2 regions of the Sporomusa aerivorans genome follow, and region 2 is predicted to be linked to the other one. Evidence: riboswitches for the same ligand, from Rfam matches in the RefSeq annotation. Region 2 holds a riboswitch; the other holds the start of a gene.
What was found. Region 2 has a riboswitch for cobalamin ahead of SATMO3_RS05280 (TonB-dependent receptor). Riboswitches for the same ligand answer to the same signal wherever they lie in the genome.

Region 1 (3,419 bases), 400 kb from region 2:
GGCGACAGGATACGGCCTTTGTTTTCATATTTTGCATCGGAAACAAACGCACCGCGGGAGTAACTGCTGGAATAGCCGGTATAAAAAGAGACATTTTTAACTGGCTTATAGGTAATGCCAACGCTGGGCGCCAAATCGAGATTATTCACCTTTTCGGACGAGGATTCGAACTTACCGTCCCGTCTTGACCCTGCCACCAGAACCTGCAGTTTTTTGTATTCCATCGTATCGGCCAGAGTAACGCCCACGACGGTTTCTTCATAGGACAAAGACGCGTGGCCTGCCTCAGGCAGCGTATAGTCTCCATATACAATCCCGTCATACAGGTTGCCGGATATCAGCCCTGCGACGCTGTTTACCGATGTATTCCAATATTTTGTCCAGGCTCTGTCGACGGAAAAAGCCAGGCTGTGCTTTACTTCGCCGGCAGTAAAATCACCGTTTACACCCGTCTGAACATAAACATTCTTGGAAGCTTCATTCTGGTGATTGAGTTTGTTTGATGAGAGGAAATTCCCGTAACCGTCAATATATAAAGCCGAGCCCGCATTATACTTGGTGCCGCTGCGGCTCGCCATCCCCGTATTCACATACCAGCGCCAGGTGTCGTTGATTTTTTGCTCATGATTCAATGTTGATAAATAGCCATGGACATATTTCGTTGTTTCGGGAAAATCATAGGAATTCTTTGCGTCGGGAACCTTGGGCATCAGTCCCTTGTTTACACTGTCGCTCAGAATAAACCAGCGCTGCCCTTCATTTACCCTGAGATCAAAATACCCGGCCAGAAGATTGGTGGTACTGCGGTCATCCCGGTGGTCAAGATTGATAAAAAAGGTTTTTTCTTCCTTTTCCGTTCCTGCCAGCGACAAGTCGCCGTCCAGATGACCGGCGTTGACGCGAAGCCCCCACTCCTGATTTTCACCAAAGCGTCTGCCGATATCGATGTATTCGCCCCAGGAGCCCCTGCCGGAGAAGGTTTGCGTGTAACGGGTAACAGGCTCGTCCCCGGCTCGCTTTGATATCACATTAATCATACCGGGCGGCGCGCTTTTACCGCTGTTTGTCCCGTTGGAGGAAGTAGTCGCGCCGTTGATGCCCGCGTTTGGCCCGACAGTTACGTCCATGCGTTCAATGATATGCGCCGGCGGTGTTGTGAACTGGTAAAACAAATTTGGAATGCCGTTTAAGTACATATTATTGCCGTTCATGTTAATGCCGCGCATGGAAAAATCCGTGTACATCGGCGAGCTTGTACTGCTTCTAATCGACGGAATATTGGTCAGCACTTCGTTTAACGTTAAACCGGGCGTGCCGAAGGTTTCAATGCTTTTGGCGGTAAGACTTATTTCCGTGTAAGGAATATCCAGAATATCCTTATAACCTAATATCCCGTACCGGGCTTTCTTATTGACATAACTTCCGGGATAAACGAAAGCTTCCCCTTCTACCAGAACCTCCTCCAGCTGATATACCGTTTTTTCGGCCGCTTCCTCAGCATACACGGCATTGTCCGCGCCTGCGCCCATGAATAGCATCGCCGCACCGGCCGCCAACAGAGTCATTCGTCGTTTCAGCGCTTTTTTATTTACTCTATTCTTATTACTCATCCTACATATCCCCTTCTCCTCTAACCTTAGCCAGCCCTAACCTTACCATCCTGCTATTCTCGAAATCACATAAAAAATCGACCTCCTAATTTCGAGAGGCCGTTACTGAGCAAGAAAACCTGTTTAATAAAAAATCCCAGCTTGTAAAAAGCTGGGAAGGAAATGGCACAGGCGCCCGTAAATCCCCTCCCCATCGTCGTGGGTAAAACGGTGATTGTCAAACAGGCAGTTCTCCTGGCTTCGGATCTTCGTTTGCCTGCGCCTTCCCAAAGCTTGCGCTCCAGTGGCATTGTGCAGGTTCACTCCCCGTTACAGTGGCGGGACCGCGCCGGCATTACACCGGACTTCCCTATTAAGCCCCGTAGGGCACCTATTTCCACAATATCTTTTTTTACAAATCACTTTAATAAATACTTAATTTATACTAGCAAATAATGTCATAAGCGTCAAGAGGCTGTCGAAACTTGACAGAAACTATACCGGTTAAACTGTGGCGTTCGAAGAGGACCTGCACAAAAGCGAAGTCCTGATAGCCGCGCTTGGATTAAAGAGGCAGGTATTGCATTGTTAAGAAATGATTATACCATGTTAAGTTTCCGGGAAGTTCATTGACGAATTTACACTAAGAGATTTATACTGGGGATGGATTTATTGACAATATAATCCAAAAATTTCAACACTCATATATCCTGTTTTATGGCAAACCCGTTGAAAAACGGGGACGCAAAGCCGTGGGTCTAAGGGTAGGTGCTTCCTATGACAGCCTGGTTGCTCTTGAGAATTATTACCAAGATGCTGCCCGGTTTTTTTTATTGCCTTCTTTTATCGATCTCGTTAGTGCTAAAAAATTTAGGCACAGACTTGAATGATAACAGTTACCTGACTTAGCAAAGGCAACAAATTTACTAGACGGGAGTTGGTCGGTCTATGAGAATCACTAGTATGAGAACGAGATGATTTGAGCAAAGAATCCAGCGAAATCACCGCCATCCGGGAAATTGAGGCTGCTGGCAGACATCGGCGACCCCAATCACAGACAATCGCCAGCGCGACCGAGGAGCAAACCGCTTCCATGCAGGAAATCGCGGCTTCAAGTCAAAGCCTGGCGCAAATGGCCACAGAATTAACCCAGGCCAGCAGTAAGTTCAAAATATAAAAGGAGAGCTGCGGTGCGCTTAGCCCTCCCTCTCCTTGCATAATTAATCGAACTTTAATTGTTTGGTAACCTGTAAAAAATGTAACTATGCCATAATATAACCAGATATACACGTACTTATCTTGACATTCAAGGAGATGCTCAAAATGACAACGAGACGGTATCCAATAATTGTACAACTTACTACTATTTTTGCGGTGACCATTTTATCTTTTCTCGTAATATTAGGGTATGTGCTGCATAGTTACGCAAACACTACCACCTCGACAGTAGAATTCAGTAACAAAGTTAATACTGCTTCGACAAGATTGATAATGGTCAAAGATGCCCATACTGATTTTACCCGGGCGCTGCTGAATATGCGTGGTTTTCTGTTTTATACCGACGGGACGGCTCAATACGAGCAGGGTTATCGCAACAAATTCGGCAGCAGTTATGATACGGTAAAAAAGTATAACGCGACGGCGCAAAATATAGACGAAGATGCCGGCAGACTGGAAAAACTGCTGGCTGAATATCTTATACTCGGCGATAAAGCGATAGCAGCAAAAAAGAATAATGACCCTGACCTGAATAACGTGCTAAGTGCGGGACGGCAATTAGTTGATCAGATCGACGCTCAATTTGTGGTTGTAGCCCAAAAACAAGGCGAC
Region 2 (3,419 bases):
GGCGAAGCGGAAAGAACGAGTTTTTTTATTATTTTTGATTTTGTTCCTTTGCTGGAAAGCGAAATCGCCACTGACATAGTTCTTACTCCCCGGGAACGGGAAATTGTACAAATTATGGCGATGGGAAAGACAAATAAAGAGATAAGCAAGATGTTGTGTATTGGTTTGGAAACAGTAAAATCTCACATTCGCAATTTATTTGCTAAGACAGGCACAAGTTCCCGGGTTGAACTGATCGGAAAACTTCAATATTCCCGCTGTGATGGCAGAGCATCATGGGTGGATAAGGCCGGTGGATAATTTGAATTGGTAGTTTTAGAAAGTGGGGTTGCTAAGCCATGGTCGAGGACGCGAAATTTAAGGATTTGATTAACCAGCTTAACAGTCTGGGATACAATCAGTATCAACTCAATAGAATAATTGAAGAGACAGTAGGCACTTTGGATCTATCTAATCTTACAATTGCGCAAAATAATGAGTTACTGGAAACCTTGCAGGGGTATGTCGATTTTGCTATTCGCTGCCATAATTCGCCTAAATAATGTAGTAAAAATAGAGCAGTATGGTGCTCAGGCGAATATATCTTGTAAAAAAAATTCTTCCCCGATACCTCAAATGAGGCATTTATATCCTGATAAAATGAGAATATTTTTAAATTAGAATGAATTGTAAACATATTCACTATAACAAGAGCGCTAAAAACCTCCCTGAACAGCAATTACTGCTATACCTAGCGAGTGATAGAAGGGGATTTATATGTATTTGTGGCATTTACTCAGGCGGTTTTGTCGAAAAAAGAAGCCTCTCCGGATGAGAACAACACATCCGGAGAGGCTTCTTTTTTTATCCTGACAGAAAGGATAACTATCGCCTGGATAAGGGCAACCTCGGCTGCCACTTTTGCTAAAGCCCAGCGCAAGCTGTGTTTATTTCGTACGGTTTTGCGCGGGAAATAGTGAAAATGCAGCTCTTGCAAAATACCTCACCTGGGGGATTTACGGTATAGGAGTTATGCAATATATTCTAAGAGGAAACATTATCCATCATAAACTACTGCTAATTGCCTGGATAAGGGCACGAAAGCTGGCAAAAACACGGGCCAAAAACATAAAGTAAATCGATTTTTTCAAATAAGCTAATGATTATAGCGGTTTTTTAGTTTAAATAAGTTTTCCTTGTGAATATATTCACCGGTGTAAATGGATTTTTTAAAATCACTGAAAATTTATTCGTATTTAAGTAAGGCCGAGATGTTTGTCACAAGTGAATAGCGAGGGATAGGTGCCCTTAGGGGCTTAATAGGGAAGATTGGTGCAAAACCAACACGGTCCCGCCACTGTAACGGGGAGCAAGCCTGCGAAAATGCCACTGGAGCATATGCTTTGGGAAGGCGCAGGAACGCAATGAACCGGAGTCAGGAGAACTACCTATCCAACAATCACCATTTGGACCTGCGAGCGACGGGGAGGAGATTACGGCAAGCGAAAGGATACACCATCTGATTGCTGACGTAAGCGTCCAACTCCCGGAAGGGGGTTTTTTTATTTGAAAATGTGATGAGAATGAGTGCTGGCTTGCCTGTGTAGCGTCTGTCTGTGCAAAAATGATGCTACCTGTAAGCCGAAAATGAAAGCGTGTGCCGTTGCGCGAGAACTGTACTGTTGTACCGAAATTTGTTGGTGGAGAGATATTATGAAAAAAAGTAAAAAGGCAGCTGGAAGCAATAACTTTCCCTCCGGACAAAGGCTGAGCCTGGCATTGGCAGTGGCGATATCCCTGGGTGTGTGCTTGCAGACGGTGCAAGCCGAAGAAAGCGCGAATGCGGATAATCCGGACTTTACCCTGGAAGGAGTTACCGTTGAGGCTAAAAGGCCTGATTGGGAAAGCAAATTATCGCCGGGTTCGGTTACGGTTATCCGTCCCGATGATTATAAAGGCGAACAAAAAACATTGCCTGATTTACTGAAAAATGTCCCTGGCGTTCATGTGCGCGAGGTAGGTGGCAAAGGTCAATATACTACGGTCAGCATCCGGGGGTCAACAGCTGCCCAGGTCGGTATTTTTATCGACGGTGTGCTTACCAATCTCGGCGGCGACGCTGCTGTGGATATTTCGACAATACCGGTCAAAAATGTAGAACGCATTGAAGTTTACCGCGGCTATATTCCCAGCCGGTTTGGCGGTACCTATATGGGTGGCGTCATCAATATTGTCACTAAACGGCCTACCAAAGCCAATGTGTCTGCTGAGGCAGGACGGGCCGCTTACGGCGGTGCGACCTACTCCATGCAGATAGATACGCCGTTAGGCAGCGGCAGCCTGATGGTGGGGCTCAACCGTGAGCAGAGCGACGGTGATTTTCCCTATAAGAACTATGCCGCCGAACGCAATCTGCAGTATGCCGCTAAAATGCGTGACGGTTACCAGGCGGAATTTGATAATTTTAACGGCGATATGATTGATAATGCCGGTCAGCGGTATAATGTCAGCTTAACGGCAACTGAGAAAGCAACCTTTAAGGCCAATACCGATCAATGGCTGAACTTTGTTCGGGACGATACGGCCGGTCAGGATAACTTTTACAGCCGGGCGTATGCAGGAAGTTATGCAGCCGCCCCGGGGCAAAATGCGACCATCCTATGGGCTTCTATCAAAGATACGGAGAAATGGGCAGGAAGGTTCTCCCAAGCGTCTGATTTTAAAAATTTCTTTGCAAGCGCCGATGCAGCCGCCAAGGCTGAGGTCTATCGTGATTATGCCCAGGCCGAGGCAGAGTATGCAGTCAGTAAAGCCGACCCGCAAACGAATTCTGATATGGCCGGGAAAAGTAAAGAGTTAACGGAATGGAAAAAGAAGATACAAATGCTGGAAGAAGATGAACGGCACCGCCGGTACAACGATTTCAAAAATACCGACGCGCTGATCAAGTGGCAGGATGATAACTGGATGATCAAAGCCAGCTGGAAGAAAATTGACCGTCACTTGCCGGACAGCTTGTGGGTCGAAGGTGCCGGTACAGCGGTGGAGCTTGGCAGTTATGTGGATGCCAAGGATATCTACTATGCGGAAAGCCGCAGACAGGTGCTTGATGCCAAGGAATTTTTAGTGCAGCGGCGGGATACGGCAGGAAAACTGGAATGGGGCTGGATGCTCGACTACCTGCATCAGGATAAGAAATACAATACGGAAAAGGCGTACGACTTGGATTCGATAAACTGGAAAACGCCTCTGCGGTTATGGAGCAATTATAAGTCAAATAAATACAATGCCCAGCTGGACGGCAGCTATAAGCTGACAGACCATCAGCTGCTTGAGTTTCAGTCGAACTTTTCCAGTGAAAAAATGAAAGTCCGCGGCTCCGGGATGGATGATTACTCCAAGGGCGACACAGGCCAGCCGGTAGATAGTCTGATGGCCAG

Region 1: it holds a riboswitch for cobalamin, as region 2 does, so the genes downstream of both, SATMO3_RS03575 (TonB-dependent receptor) here and SATMO3_RS05280 (TonB-dependent receptor) in region 2, are expected to answer to the same signal.

Annotation. Positions count from the first base shown of each region.
Region 1 covers NZ_CP156926.1:779,502-782,920, reverse strand. The annotation lists gene SATMO3_RS03575 (TonB-dependent receptor) at 1-1,610, opposite strand, end outside; cobalamin riboswitch at 1,817-1,999, opposite strand; cyclic di-GMP riboswitch class I at 2,299-2,386, shown strand; gene SATMO3_RS03570 (hypothetical protein) at 2,569-2,766, shown strand; gene SATMO3_RS03565 (methyl-accepting chemotaxis protein) at 2,913-3,419, shown strand, end outside.
Region 2 covers NZ_CP156926.1:1,175,082-1,178,500, forward strand. The annotation lists gene SATMO3_RS05265 (response regulator transcription factor) at 1-300, shown strand, start outside; gene SATMO3_RS05270 (hypothetical protein) at 339-542, shown strand; gene SATMO3_RS05275 (hypothetical protein) at 776-976, opposite strand; cobalamin riboswitch at 1,263-1,446, shown strand; gene SATMO3_RS05280 (TonB-dependent receptor) at 1,693-3,419, shown strand, end outside.